Regions from separate parts of the Streptomyces odontotermitis genome, predicted to be linked through region 1. Evidence: riboswitches for the same ligand, from Rfam matches in the RefSeq annotation. Region 1 holds a riboswitch; the other holds the start of a gene.
What was found. Region 1 has a riboswitch for cyclic di-AMP ahead of ACQB60_RS35590 (C40 family peptidase). Riboswitches for the same ligand answer to the same signal wherever they lie in the genome.
Positions count from the first base shown of each region.

Region 2: it holds a riboswitch for cyclic di-AMP, as region 1 does, so the genes downstream of both, ACQB60_RS13075 (transglycosylase family protein) here and ACQB60_RS35590 (C40 family peptidase) in region 1, are expected to answer to the same signal.

Region 1 is NZ_JBNJLS010000019.1:57,546-65,037, forward strand. It holds gene ACQB60_RS35580 (C40 family peptidase) at 1-186, opposite strand, end outside; gene ACQB60_RS35585 (hypothetical protein) at 508-861, shown strand; gene ACQB60_RS35590 (C40 family peptidase) at 948-2,153, opposite strand; cyclic di-AMP (ydaO/yuaA leader) riboswitch at 2,162-2,317, opposite strand; gene pcrA (DNA helicase PcrA) at 2,573-5,104, shown strand; gene ACQB60_RS35600 (M23 family metallopeptidase) at 5,154-6,719, opposite strand; gene ACQB60_RS35605 (lipase family alpha/beta hydrolase) at 6,895-7,492, opposite strand, start outside.
Region 2 is NZ_JBNJLS010000003.1:518,868-526,359, reverse strand. It holds gene ACQB60_RS13095 (Ppx/GppA phosphatase family protein) at 46-987, opposite strand; gene ACQB60_RS13090 (DUF501 domain-containing protein) at 984-1,523, opposite strand; gene ACQB60_RS13085 (FtsB family cell division protein) at 1,599-2,078, opposite strand; gene eno (phosphopyruvate hydratase) at 2,177-3,457, opposite strand; gene ACQB60_RS13075 (transglycosylase family protein) at 3,821-4,546, opposite strand; cyclic di-AMP (ydaO/yuaA leader) riboswitch at 4,552-4,744, opposite strand; gene ACQB60_RS13070 (transglycosylase family protein) at 4,938-6,020, opposite strand; gene ACQB60_RS13065 (cytochrome P450 family protein) at 6,166-7,492, opposite strand, start outside.

The sequences.
Region 1 (7,492 bases):
GGCCTCCGCCTGGTGGTAGAGGGCGTCCACCTTGGCCTTCACCTCGGCGGGGCTGAGCTTGGGCTCCGCGTGTCCGGTGCCTTCGAACGCGGTGGCCGTCGCTGCCGACGCGAGTGCGAGGGTGGCGGCGGTACGGGCCGTATGGCCGCTGAGCGAGCGCTGTTTGGGCTTGCGGTGCGCTGCCACGAGTCGGGCCCCTTTCGCGTCCGGCGGCGGCCCGCACAGGGGAACGGGGCCGCCGCCGGACTTCTCGGCGGTGGTGGCCGACGGCCGCCCCTGGTCCGAGCGGCGGTGGGGAGCCGGTCACCTGGGCAAGGACGCTAAACCTGAGCGTCACGAGTTGGTGACGGATTGTCCGCAACTGACGCAAGGGGACGATGCGATGACCGTATGTGACCGAGCTGCCCGCGGGGCGGCGTCCCACTCCCTTACGTCCGTGACCGATGTGGTGTTTGTGGGCGACCTCGCCGTCAAGTGGTGCTATCGGCCCGGTTAGGCTCCGGACTCATGGACCTACTCATCCATCTCTTCGTCGGCCTGCACATCATCGGCATCGCCGCGCTCCTGGGTGGCTTCCTGACCCAGATGAAGCAGATCGGCGCGGGCGCGGCCCGCTTCACGCCGGCCATGCTGCACGGCGCGCTCACCATGCTGGTCACGGGCGTCGTCCTGGTCGGCCTGAACCAGGCCGACGACAACCCGGTCAACAACATCAAGATCGGCGTGAAGCTCGGGCTGCTGATCGTGATCCTCGCGCTCGTCTATGTGAAGCGGGACGACGAGAAGGTGGACAAGGCGATGTTCGGGACGGTGGGCCTGTTCACGACGGCGAACATCTTCATCGCGGTGCTCTGGACCTGAGCCTGCACGCGGTGCTCCGGACCTGAGCCCGCGGAGAAAAAGGGCACCCACGCGTGTGGGTGCCCTTTTCGTGTTCCAGGAGAGGGTTACGCGGGCCGCACCACGCTGTGGATCGGCATGTAGTAGATCGACTCGACGCGGACGTTCGCGCCCGGCTTCGGGGCGTGGATCATCTTGCCGTTGCCGATGTAGATCCCGACGTGGCTGATGTCGTCGTAGAAGAAGACGAGATCGCCCGGCTTGGCGTCGGCGGTCTTCACCGTCGTGCCGACCTTCACCTGGTCCCAGGTGGTGCGCGGCAGGGAGATCCCGGCGGACTTCCACGCGGCCTGCGTGAGCCCGGAGCAGTCGAAGGAGTCGGGTCCGGTGGCGCCCCACACGTAGGGCTTGCCCATCTGTGCCTCGGCGAAGTCGATCACCTTGGCGGCCTTGGTGGCGTAGCTGCCGTCCGTGCTGCCCGAACCGGAGCCGGAGCCGGAACCCGAGCCGGACCCGGACCCCGAACCGGAGTCGGAGCCGCCGTTCTGCTCCTTCTCCTGCTCCTTCTGCTTCGCGGCCTCCTCGGCCTTGCGCTTGCGCGCCTCCTCGGCCTGCTGCTTGCGGGCCAGCTCGGCGGCCTTGCGCTTGGCGGCCTCTTCCTTCTTCTTCTCGATCGCCGCGAGCCGCGCCTTCTCCTCGGCGGTCAGCTTCGACAGGAGCTCACGGGCCTCGCGGAGCTTGCCCTGGACGTCCTGCTTGCTCGTCCTCAGGTCGTCCCGCGACCGGCTCAGGCTCTTGAGGCTCTGCGCCGCCTTCGTGCGCTGCTTCGTCGCGGACGCCTGCTGCGACTGGAAGGTGTCGACGGCTCTCTTCTGGCGCGCGGTGAGGCGGTCCGAGAGGTGGTTCTGGTCGAAGTAGCCCTGCGGGTCGCTGGCCAGCATCGCCGTGGCGGTCTCGGAGACGGCCCCGGTCCGGTACTGGGCGGCCGCGAACGAACCGAGCTCCTGGCGGGCGTCGTTGAGCTTGTCGGTGCGCTTGGCCACGTCGTCCAGGAGGCGGTCGACCTTCTTGCGCTGCTTCTCGGTCTTCTCCTTGGCCGAGTTGTACTTCTGTGTGGCCACGCCCGCCTGGTGGTACAGGGCGTCGACCTTCTTCTGGACCTCTTCGAGGCTCGGCTTCTGCGGGGCGGAGGGCGCTGCGTTCGCGCTCTGCGACAGGAGGGCCACGGAGGTGAGGGCCGCCGTCGTGATGCCGATGGCGGGGGCTGTACGTATTCCGGCAATGCGGGTCCGCGGCTTGCGGTGCGACGCCAAGGGAGGCGACTCCTTCCGTAGACCGCCTACCGGGTTAGCTGTCGGGTTCGGGCGGGTGGTTCGGAAGGCTGCCCTACAGTCCCGTACTTCGTACGGGACCGATTCACCCCAAGGTCTTGGTGGGTCCCCGGCTCCGAGGGGGTCGGACTCGGCGGAGGCCGCGCGTTCCCGGCGGGGTTCGCCGGTGGGATCACGTGCGGCCCGCGGAGCACGCTAGCCAACTCGTGTGCTCCGTGTGAAGGTTGATGTTCGATATGCCCGATACATTTTCGTGACTTTACGAAGGCCAAGACGCGCCCTTGACGGCCGGTGGCGCAGCGTGACCGGTCGCGTGCACCGGGTGGCGCGAGGGGTGCCGCGGGGCGGGTGGCCGGAACCCGGGGCGGGTTGTCAGTGGGTCCGCCTAGACTCGGGAGGCGATGAGCAGCCTCTTTGATGACAGCTTCCTGGCGGACCTCAAGCCCTCGCAGGCCCATGAGGAAGAGCCCCCGCCGCCGCCCGAGGACAGCGCTCCGGAGCCCATTCCGGACGACCTGTTCGGCGGGAAGTTCGACGCGCCCCCGCCGCCCCGGGACGCGCACTACCGCGACGGCGCCCCCCGCCCGGTCCTCGACCCGGCGGCGCTCCTCGACGGGCTGAACGAGAACCAGCGCGCGGCCGTCGTCCACGCCGGCTCCCCCCTGCTCATCGTCGCGGGCGCCGGTTCGGGCAAGACCCGCGTCCTGACCCACCGCATCGCCCACCTCCTCGCGGAGCGCGGCGTGCACCCGGGCCAGATCCTCGCGATCACGTTCACGAACAAGGCCGCGGGCGAGATGAAGGAGCGCGTCGAGCAGCTCGTCGGGCCGCGGGCGAACGCGATGTGGGTGTCGACGTTCCACAGCGCCTGCGTCCGCATCCTGCGCCGCGAGTACAAGAAGCTGGGCTTCACGTCCTCCTTCTCGATCTATGACGCGGCGGACTCCAAGCGCCTGATGGCCCTGGTCTGCCGCGACCTGGACCTGGACCCGAAGAAGTTCCCGCCCAAGTCCTTCAGCGCCAAGATCTCGAACTTGAAGAACGAGCTGATCGACGAGGAGGACTTCGCCGCCCAGGCCGCCGACGGCTTCGAGAAGACCCTCGCCGAGGCGTACGCGATGTACCAGTCGCGCCTGCGCGAGGCCAACGCCCTCGACTTCGACGACCTGATCATGACGACGGTCAACCTGCTGCGCGCCTTCCCGGACGTGGCCGAGCACTACCGCCGCCGCTTCCGCCACGTGATGGTCGACGAGTACCAGGACACGAACCACGCGCAGTACGCGCTGGTGCGCGAGCTGGTGGGCCCCTCCGGAGAGGGCAGTGATCCCGGCGAACAGGGCGAGCTGTGCGTCGTGGGTGACGCCGACCAGTCCATCTACGCCTTCCGCGGCGCCACCATCCGCAACATCCTCCAGTTCGAGGAGGACTACCCGGACGCGACGACGATCCTCCTGGAGCAGAACTACCGCTCCACGCAGACGATCCTGAGCGCCGCCAACGCGGTCATCGAGCGCAACGAGAGCCGCCGCCCCAAGAATCTCTGGACCAACGCGGGCGCGGGCGCGCGCATCACCGGCTACGTCGCGGACACCGAGCACGACGAGGCGCAGTTCGTCGCCGACGAGATCGACCGCCTCACGGACGCGGGCGACGCCAAGGCGGGCGACGTCGCGATCTTCTACCGGACGAACGCGCAGTCCCGTGTCTTCGAAGAGATCTTCATCCGCGTCGGCCTGCCCTACAAGGTCGTCGGCGGCGTCCGCTTCTACGAGCGCAAGGAAGTCCGGGACGTCCTCGCCTACTTGAGGGTCCTCGCCAACCCCGAGGACGCGGTGCCGCTGCGCCGCATCCTGAACGTGCCGAAGCGAGGCATCGGCGACCGCGCCGAAGCGATGATCGACGCGCTCGCGCAGCGCGAGAAGATCTCCTTCCCGCAGGCCCTCGCGCGCGTGGACGAGGCGTACGGGATGGCGGCCCGCTCCGCCAACGCCGTCAAGCGCTTCAACACCCTCATGGAGGAGCTCCGCACGGTCGTCGAGTCCGGCGCGGGCCCGGCCGTCGTCCTGGAGGCCGTGCTCGAGCGGACCGGTTACCTGGCCGAGTTGCAGTCCTCCACCGACCCGCAGGACGAGACCCGCATCGAGAACCTCCAGGAACTCGCCGCCGTGGCCCTGGAGTTCGAGCAGGACAACGGCGCGACCGAGGAGGGGACGGACACCGACACCGACACGGCCGCCGACGCCGCCGCCGATGCCGACGAAGGCGCCGCCCCCGCCGGTTCGCTCTCCGACTTCCTGGAGCGCGTCGCCCTCGTCGCCGACTCGGACCAGATCCCCGACGAGGAGGACGACGGCTCCGGCGTCATCACGCTCATGACGCTCCACACCGCCAAGGGCCTCGAGTTCCCGGTGGTGTTCCTCACCGGCATGGAGGACGGCGTCTTCCCGCACATGCGCACGTTCGGCAAGACCAAGGAGATCGAGGAGGAGCGGCGCCTCGCGTACGTGGGCATCACGCGCGCGCGGGAGCGGCTCTACCTCACCCGCTCCGCGATGCGCAGCGCCTGGGGCCAGCCCTCGTACAATCCGGCGTCGCGCTTCCTGGAGGAGATCCCCGAGGTCCACGTGGACTGGAAGCGCACGGGCTCGATGGGCGCCCCGGCCTCCTCGGGACCGGCGGCCGGTGTCGCCGCCTCGCTGTCCTCGTCCCGCTCGCGCGCGGGCGGCCCGCAGGGCTTCGCGACGCGCAGGGCCAACGAGAAGCCGGTGGTCTCGCTCGCGGTCGGGGACCGGGTCACCCATGACCAGTTCGGTCTCGGCACGGTCGTCGGAGTGAAGGGCACGGGCGCGAACGCGGAGGCGACGGTGGACTTCGGCGAGCCCAAGCCGAAGCGCCTGCTGCTGCGGTACGCGCCGGTGGAGAAGCTGTAACCCGGAGACGAACGCGCCCGGAGACGAACGCGCCCGGGGGCGGCCGGAGTTACGTCGGGTCGAGGTCGTGGCTGCGTAGCCACGGCAGCGGGTCGATGGCCGAGCCGCCGCCGGGGCGCACCTCGAAGTGCAGGTGCGGGCCGGTGGAGTTGCCCGAGTTGCCGGAGAAGGCGATGACGTCGCCCGCCTTGACCTCGCCGCTCATGATCTTGTGCGTGGAGAGGTGGCAGTACCAGGTCTCCGTGCCGTCCTTGGCGGTCACGACCGCCATGTTGCCGTAGGCGCTGTTCCACTTCGTCGACACGACGCCGTCGGTGGCGGCCATCACGGGCGTGCCGTACGAGACGGGGAAGTCGATGCCGGAGTGCACGGACATCCAGTTGACGCCCGCCTGGCCGTAGTACGCGCTGAGGCCGTGCTGCTTGACGGGCAGCGCGAACTTGGGCCGCAGCCGCTCCTTGCGCGCGGCCTCCGCGGCGGCCTTCTTCTCCGCGGCGTCCTTCTTCGCCTTGAGGTCGATGCGCTTCTGGGTGCGGCTCGCGCGGTCCGCGAAGTCACCCGCGTCGGCGGAGAGGTTCTCCAGCTGGGTGTCGAGCTTGCTGTTGGCGGCGGCGGGCTTCACGGACGTGGGGTCCGGGGCGGAGGCCGTCGTGTCCTTGCCGTCGTCACCGCCGCCGAGGTTGCTCACGGACGCGGCGGCGATGCCCGCGACCCCCATCACGCACACCGAGGGCACCGCGACGGTGAGCAGGGCGGAACGCTTCGCCGGGGAGCGGCGGCGGGTGCTGCGGGAGCGCGCGGCGGGGCGGGTACGGCCGGGGAGGTCGGCGGGGCCATCAGGACCGTCGGGACCGTCGGGCTGGTACGCCTCGTCGGGGGTGAACTCGTGCTCCGCCGCGGGCGGTTGGTCGTACGAGGCGGGGGGCCCGTAGGGGTCTTCGTGCGGCACGTCGTGGGCCGACTCATGGTGCGCCGCCCCGTGCGGGGCGGCTTCGTGGTGGCCGTCCGAGTTCCACGCGGTCGCGTCGTAGGCGCCCGTGTCGAAGGTGCCCGCCGCGAAGGTCTGCGTCTCCCACTGCTGGGTCTGGTCCAGGGGTGCCGCGGGGGCCGCCTGGTTCGCCTCGTGCCACGCGCTCGCGTCCCACTGACCGGTGGCGTCGGGCCCCGCCTGCGCCGGGATGTCGGCGAGCTGCTGGTACCCGGCGGTGGCCCAGATGCCGGTGGTGTCGTAGCTGCCGGTGTCGTAGCCGCCGGTGTCGTACGAGGCGTGGTGCTGCGCGGCGTACGGGTCGTAGTTGAGCGTGGTCTGCGTGCCCGTCGTGGTGGCCCACTGGCCGGTGTCGTACTGCCCCGTGTCGTGCTGCCCGGTGTCGTACTGCCCGGTGGGCAGATCGCCGAAGAGGGGGTCCGTCGCGAAGCTGCCGGTGTCGGTAGCAGTCGTGAAGGTGTCGGTGGCGTAGCCGCCCGAGGTGGTGAACGAGCCGGTGGCGTAGACGTCGTACGGGGCGTAGCCGCCGTGCTGGGTGCTCTGCTGGTCGTAGGCGCCGTAAGAGCCGTAGTCGACGTCGGGTGCCGAGGACGGGGGAGTGGTCCCCGACGGGTGACGGTCGTTCACCAACTTCTCTTTCGCCTCGACGGCAGGGGGCAGAGCAGTGCGGTGACTGTACCCGGCGGTATGCGGGCGCGACAATCTTCGGCAGGTTTCATGCGCTCAGGAAACGGGCATTCGGCCGCCTTTCGGCGGTCAGTGGGCAGACCTTTGGCCCTGCGTTCGAGGTCAGTTCGAACTTTCAGGCCACTGTCATACCCCCGGCGGCGGAGGCCGCGGCCGTGGTAGAGGGCTCCGTGAGGTCGAGCGCCTGCCGGATGCCCGCCGCGACCGCGGGGTGCACGGGCATGGCGAGATGCCCGATTCCGGTCACCCGCACGTTCTGCACGCGCAAATCCGGGTGGTCGACGCAGGCCGTCTCGAGCGGGTCCATCCAGGCGTCGAGGTCGCTCCAGAAGCTGACGAAGTGCGTGCGGCAGCCGGTGGCGGGGGCACGCAGCTCCTTGATCACCGGGGATTCGGGGCGCATCTGGCGGACGATCGGGTGCGCGTCGGCGAGCGGCACGACGCGGGTGCCCGCGTGCGGTGTGCCGAGGGTGACCAGGGTGCGCACGCGGGCGTCGCCGCCCTGGAGTTGGACGTAGTGGCGGGCGATGAGGCCGCCGAGGCTGTGGCCCACGATGTCCACCTCGTGGTGGCCGGTGCGCCGGCAGATCTCCTCGACGTGGCGGCCCAGCAGCTCGGCCGCGGTGCGGATGTCGCAGGTGAGGGGCGAGTAGTTGAGGGACTCCACGTGCTGCCTGCCGTGCTGGGTGAGGAAGCGGCGGAGCAGGACGAAG
Region 2 (7,492 bases), on a different contig from region 1:
GCCTTTCGACCCCCCGTGGAGGCGCTCAGACGCCGCCTGACCTGCTCAGGCGATCGACCAGCCGATGCCGTCGAGGATGTCGTGCTCCGACACCACGACCTCGCGCGCACCGGTCCGCTCCATGATCGCGAGCAGCACCAGGGCGCCCGCCGCGATGACGTCCACGCGGCCCGGATGCATCACCGGGATCGCGGACCGCTCGGCGTGCGTGGAGCGGGCCAGCCGGTCCGCGATCTCGCGCACCGTCTCGTACGGGATCCGGGAGTGGTGGATCACCGACCAGTCGTACTCCTGGAGCCCGAGCGCGATCCCCGCGACCGTCGTGACCGAGCCCGCGAGGCCGACCAGGGTGCGGGCCTCGCGCAGGGGCACGGACTGCTCGGCGAGGTCGAGGGCCGCCTCGATGTCGGCGCGGACCGCGTCCAGCTGCGCGGCGGTCGGCGGGTCCGTGACGGCGCCGTCGACCACGAGGTGGCGCTCGGTCATGCGGACACAGCCGACGTCCACGGAACGGGCCGCCCGGACGGTGTCCTCGCCCACCACGAACTCGGTCGAGCCGCCGCCGATGTCCACGACCAGGTAAGGCTTGGCCAGGTCCGCCCGCCCCGTCAGCTCCTTCGTCGCGCCCGTGAAGGAGAACTCCGCCTCCTGGTCGCCGCTGATCACCTCCGGCTCCACGCCGAGGATGTCCAGGACCCCGCGGACGAAGTCGTCGCGGTTCTCGGCGTCGCGGGAGGCCGAGGTCGCCACGAAGCGGACCTTCTCCGCGCCGTGCTCCTTGATGACCGCGGCGTACTCGCGGCAGGCCGCGAAGGTGCGCTCCAGCGCCTCCGGGGCGAGACGCCCGGTCTTGTCGACGCCCTGGCCGAGGCGGACGATCGTCATCCGCCGGTCCAGGTCGACCAGTTCACCGGTCGCGGGGTCCGCGTCCGCCACGAGGAGGCGGATCGAGTTCGTACCGCAGTCGATGGCGGCGACCCGGGTCACTCGGACTCCCCCTCGGCCGCCTCGGGCAGCGTCACGCAGGCGCCCTTGCGCCACCACTCCGGGAGCATCGCGATGGCCTCGTCGCCCAGCGGGTTCACGCCCGGACCCGCGGCCAGCGAGTGGCCCACCAGGACGTGCAGGCACTTCACCCGGTCCGGCATGCCGCCCGCGCTGGGGAAGCCCTCGAGGACCTCGATGGCGTCGCGGCGCGCGATGTAGTCCTCGTGCGCCTTGCGGTAGGCGGCGGCCAGCTCGGGGTCCGTCTTGAGCCGCTCCGACATCTCCTTCATGACGCCGTTGGCCTCGAGCGTGCCGATCGCGGAGGCCGCGCGCGGGCACGTCAGGTAGTACGTCGTCGGGAACGGCGTGCCGTCCGGGAGGCGCGGCGCCGTCTCCACGACGTCCGGCTGACCGCAGGGGCAGCGGTGCGCGATGGCCCGCAGACCGCGCGGCGGACGGCCGAGCTGCTGCTTGAATGCCTCGACGTCGGCGTCGGTGGGCTCGGTGCGCGGGGTGCTGGGCGGCGGGGTGTCCATGCCTGTCTTTCGCCTGTCTGCTGTTCTTGGGTGAGCGGAGGGAGCGGGATGAGCGGGAGTGAGTGACGGGAGCGGTCACTCGTCGTCGGTGCGGTCGGCCTTGTCCACGCCGTCCCACACGTTCGAGTACCAGGGGCGGTCCGACGAGCCCTGCTCGACGCGCGACGGCTTCGCCGCGTCGGGGTCGATCACGATGAAGCCGGTCTCCCCCGGACGCACGTAGTGCAGCCGCTCCCGGATGCGCTGCTCCGCGTACGCGTCGTCCTGCCAGCGGGCCTTCTCGTCGCGGAGCCGCTCCACGGCCGCGCGGTGCTCGGCCTGCTCGCGGCGCTGCTCCGCGATGTCGGCGCGCTGCGAGACGTACTGCCTTATCGGGTAGGCGAGGGCGACGACCAGGGAGCAGACCACCAGCACCAGGAGCGCGGCGCGGCCGGTGAGCCGCGAGCGGCGGGCCTGGCGCTTGGTCTGGGAGCGGTAGACGCGGGCCGCGGTCTGCTCGCCGAGCACCCGCAGCCGCGCCGCGGTGGAGAACCGGTCCCGGTCCTTCACGGCCATGTCTTCCGCCTCCCCTGTACGTGCGGACGTCCCCGCACACGGTACGGGACCGAGTACGGGGACGTACGTACGACGGGCTAGCGCGTAGCCCCGGGGGATCAGCCCTTGAAGCGCGGGAAGGCCGAGCGACCCGCGTACACCGCGGCGTCGTCGAGGATCTCCTCGATGCGCAGGAGCTGGTTGTACTTGGCGACGCGCTCGGAGCGGGCCGGGGCGCCGGTCTTGATCTGGCCGCAGTTGGTGGCGACGGCCAGGTCGGCGATGGTGACGTCCTCGGTCTCGCCGGAGCGGTGGGACATCATGCACTTGAAGCCGTTGCGCTGGGCCATCTCGACGGCGTCCAGCGTCTCGGTCAGCGAGCCGATCTGGTTGACCTTGACCAGCAGGGCGTTGGCCGAGTTCTCCTCGATGCCGCGGGCCAGGCGCTCCGGGTTGGTGACGAACAGGTCGTCGCCGACCAGCTGGACCTTCTCGCCCAGCTTCTCGGTGATGACGTTCCAGCCGGCCCAGTCGTCCTCGAACAGCGGGTCCTCGATGGAGACGAGCGGGTACGCGGAGACGAGCTCCTCGTAGTACTCGGTCATCTCGGCGGCCGAGCGGGACTTGCCCTCGAACTCGTACTTGCCGTCCTTGTAGAACTCGGACGCAGCGACGTCGAGCGCGAGCGCGATCTGCTCGCCGGGGACGTAGCCGGCCTGCTTGATGGCCTCGAGGATGAGGTCGAGCGCGGCGCGGTTCGACTCCAGGTTCGGGGCGAAGCCGCCCTCGTCGCCCAGGCCGGTCGACAGACCCTTGTCCTTCAGGACCTTCTTGAGGGTGTGGTAGACCTCGGCGCCCCAGCGCAGGGCCTCGGAGAAGGACTCCGCGCCGATCGGGGCGATCATGAACTCCTGGATGTCGACGTTCGAGTCGGCGTGCGACCCGCCGTTCAGGATGTTCATCATCGGGACGGGCAGCAGGTGCGCGTTCGGGCCACCGAGGTAGCGGAACAGCGGCAGGTCGGACGCCTCGGAGGCGGCGTGCGCGACGGCGAGCGAGACGCCGAGGATGGCGTTGGCGCCGAGCGAGCCCTTGTTGTCGGTGGCGTCCAGGTCGAACATGGCCTGGTCGATCAGGCGCTGCTCGGTGGCGTCGTAGCCGACGAGCTCCGGGCCGATCTGCTCGATGACGGCGAGGACGGCCTTCTCGACACCCTTGCCCTGGTAGCGGTTGGGGTCACCGTCACGGAGCTCGATGGCCTCGAAGGCACCGGTGGAGGCGCCGGACGGGACAGCAGCACGACCCGTGCTGCCGTCGTCGAGGCCGACCTCGACCTCGACCGTGGGGTTGCCTCGGGAGTCCAGGATTTCCCGGGCTACGACGACGTCGATGGACGGCACGAGCATCTCCTTCTGGGATGTGACGCGAGTACGCGCGGTACGCGGGGTCGCTTTGGCCCTGCGCCTCCTGAGCCTAACGGGCTCCGGAGCTTCGGCCAGCCGACCGCCCGCCTCCTGGGACGAACAGGGGCCCAAATACCTTGGAATCAGGGCGTAAGCCCATCTTCTCTACTCGCTAGTAGCGAACACGGGGCCGACATGGGGATCGGCATGGGTTCGGCATGGAGATCGGCATGGGGGCCGGGCAGGGGTCCGGACACGCCCCCGCCCCGGTGCGTACGGGGGATACGCGCACCGGGGCGGGGAGCCCGTGGGGACGGGGTGTGCCCTGCGGCAGGTCAGGGCGGGGTGGGGCAGTCAGCCTCAGCTGAGGTGCAGCTGCTGGCCCGGGTAGATGAAGTCGGCGTCGTCGATGATGTCGCCGTTGAGCTTGTAGACCTTCTGCCAGCCGCCCTTGACGTGGTGCGACTCGGCGATCTTGGAGAGCGTGTCGCCCTTCTTGACCTTGTACTCGCCGTCGCCCTTCTTGACCGTCTTGCCGGTCGGGGTCTCGACGGTCTTCTTCGAGTCGGACTTCGGGGCGGTCTGCTGCGGCTGGGCCTGCGACTTCTGCTGCTGCGGGGCCTGCTCGGTGCGCTCGGCCTGCGGCTTCGGCTGCGGCTTCGGGGCCTGCTGCTGCGGCTGCTGCTGCTCGGCGGAGCCGCCACCGCTGTACGAGGCGTTGGAGAGGCCGACGCCACAGCTCGGCCAGGCACCCTTGCCCTGACCCGCGAGGACCTTCTCGCCGATCTCTATCTGCTGGGCCTTGGACGCCTTGTCGGCGGTGGGCGCGTACTTGGTGCCACCGTAGGCGGCCCAGGTCGACGGCGAGAACTGCAGGCCGCCCTGGTAGCCGTTGCCGGTGTTGATGGACCAGTTGCCGCCGGACTCGCACTGGGCGACGGCGTCCCACTCGGCGCCGGTGGCGGCGGAGGCGGAGCCGGCCGCCATCAGCGGGGCGGCGGCGGCGACGCCGGTGACGCCGGCGAGCGTGACGACGCGGGTGGCCTTGGACGGACGACGGTGCTTGCCCTTGCTGGAACGCAGCATGAGTTAGATCCCCTCACCGACGCCTGCGAGGTGAGCTGTCGGGTTCGGGCCAGTGAGTGCCCGGCCGCGCTTCCTTGAGCGCGACTTAACCCCTAGCCGTTCCCAACCCCGTCCGGCGGCTCCTGTGTTGAGCCGCCGTCCGGGTGGGCCCGGCGCAAACCTTGGGTCCCCCGCTCCTGCCTACGGCGCTTGACGCGACGACTGTTCCCGTCCGGCGGTTGGCAGGATTCGGCGTACCGACCGGCGGGGCCCGCAGTGGCGAGCGGTGATGACCGTAGGCACGCGATCCCCGGAATTTCAAAGACGATCAGGGCTTCTGAGACCCATCTCTCACTCGCGCCAAACCGGACATTTACGAATAAGGAGGCCGGGTGCCTACCGTCAACTTCCCTTACTTTTCGCCCAGATCGAGGCGCTGACCGGGAAGGATGAGGTCCGGGTCGGCTCCGACGGCCTTCTTGTTGCCGTCGTAGAGAGCGGGCCATCCGCCGTGCACGTCAAGGTCGTCGGCGATCGCCGAGAGGCTGTCCCCGGGGCGGACCGTGTAGGTGCCGTCGGCCGCGTCCTTGTCACGCGACTGCCCGCGGGAGGCGTGGCGCCCCGAGCGGTCCTTGGCGCCGTCGTGGGCCCCCTCGTCGGCGTGGCCGCCGCGGTGGCGGCCACCACTGGAGGGTGCGGAGTCGGACGGGTCGGGCGCGGGAGTGGCCTGGTCGCCGCCGGGGGAAGTGGGCCCGTCCTGGCCGGACTTGTCCGGGTCCTCGCTGCCGCTGCCGCTGCCGGAGGGCTTGGACGGGGACGGCTCGGCACCGTCGTCCGAGGGCTCGGAGGCACCGTCGGACGGCTCGGCGGAGCCCTCGGAGGGCTTCGAGGCGTCGTCGGACGGCTTGGACGTCTCGTCCGTGTTGCCCGGCTCGTCGTGATTCTTGTCTCGGGAGGGACCGCCGGTTCCGGGCGTGTCGCCACCGTCGCTGCCGCTGTCGCTACCGCTGCCGCCGTCGCCGGGGGCCTCCGAAGAGGGGTCGGACGGGGCGTCAGACGGGCCGGAGGAGTCGGTGGGCTCCGGAGTGGGAGCGCCCGGGTCGACGTCCGGGGCGGTGCCGTCCTGGGTGAGTCCGGCCACCGCGGAGCAGCTCGGCCAGGCGTCGGGGCCCTGGTCCTCCAGCACCTTCTCGCCGACGGCGATCTGCTGGGAGCGGCTGGCCTGGTCGGCGCTCGGCGCGTAGTCGAGACCGCCGTAGTTCTCCCAGACCTCCTGCGAGAACTGCAGCCCGCCGTAATAGCCGTTGCCCTCGTTGGCGCTCCAGGAGGCACCGCTCTCGCACTCCGCGAGCCGGTCCCAGGTCGCGGCGTCCGCGGCGCTCGCGCTGGTGGCGCCGAGCAGCGGGATGGCGATGGCAGATCCGGCGACCCCCGCCGCGACGACGAGAGCAGGGGCCTGACGGGGGCGACGGTGACGACCGTTCCCGGAGAGCATGCGCGTGCCTTTCCGTGGCTGCCGTGACGCGGGACGCCACGGTCGCGGGTGGTGCCGCGATGACTGGTGAACGTAGCGGGACTCGAACGCTTGTCACAAGTCGATGCAGCGGAGATCACGTGAAAGTCACAGCCCTGACGGAACGTCAGCTTCCGTCGCTTCCGGCCGAGTTCTCCGGGGGCGTGAACTTCACCGGCAGCGTGCGCAGTCCGCGCATGATGAGCCCGCCGCGCCAGCGCAAATCGGCAGGTTCCGCCGCGAGCCGCAGGTCGGGCAGGCGCGTGAGCAGGGTGGCGAGCGCCCGCTGTCCCTCCAGCCGGGCGAGGGGCGCGCCGAGGCAGTAGTGGATGCCGTGCCCGTACCCGAGGTGCTGGTTGTCGGTGCGCGCGAGGTCGAGGGTGTCGGGCCCTTCGAAGCGCTCCGGGTCCCGGTCGGCGGCGGCGAGCACGACGAGGACGGGGTCGCCGACGGCGATGCCCTGGCCGCCGATGGTCACGGGCTCGGTGGCGAACCGCCAGGTGGCGAGCTCCACCGGGCCGTCGTAGCGCAGGAGTTCCTCGATGCCGGTCTCGAGCAGCGCGGTGTCGCCCCGGTCGAGGGAGGACTGCAGGAGGGCGCGCTGCTCGGGGTGGGTGAGCAGGGCATACGTGCCGTTGCCGATGAGATTCACGGTCGTCTCGAACCCGGCGAACAGGAGGATGAAGGCCATCGCGGCGGCCTCGTTCTCGGTGAGGTGCTCGCCGTGGTCGGAGGCCCGGATGAGACCGGAGATCAGGTCCTCGCCGGGTGTCGGCTCGGCGGGGAGCGTGGCGCGTTTGCGGTGGATGAGTTCGGCGAGATAGCCCCGCATCTTCTTGACCGACCGCGCGACCCCGCCCCGCGGCCCGCCCCCGTGCCGGATCATCATTCCCGCCCAGTCCCGGAAGTCGTCCTGGTCCTCGCGCGGGACGCCGAGCAGGTCGCAGATGGCGTAGATGGGGAGCGGGAACGCGAAGTCGTGGATGAGGTCGGCCTCGCCCTCGGCCGCGAACCGGTCGATGAGCTGGTCGGTCAACTCCTGCACGCGCGGAGCGAATTCGGCCACGCGGCGCGGGGTGAACGCCTTCGAGACGAGGCGGCGCAGCCGGGTGTGGTCCGGCGGGTCGATGTTGAGCAGGTGCGTCATCAGCTCGGCCTTGCGCTCCCCCGGGATGCCGGTCTTGCCCTTGGCGTGCGAGGGCTCGGCGTGGTGGTCCGGGTTCTTGGAGAGCCGCTGGTCGGCGAGGGCCTGCTTCGCGTCCGCGTACCGGGTGACCAGCCATGCCTCGACGCCGCTGGGGAGGGTCGCCTTGTGTACGGGGGCGTGGGTGCGGAGCCAGGCGTAGGCGGGGTAGGGGTTGGTGGCGAATTCCCAGGTGAAGAGTTCCGGGGTGCCGGGGGACTCCGGGTTCTCGGGCGTCGCGGGTGTTCGGGGCGTCGGGGTAGAGCTGTCG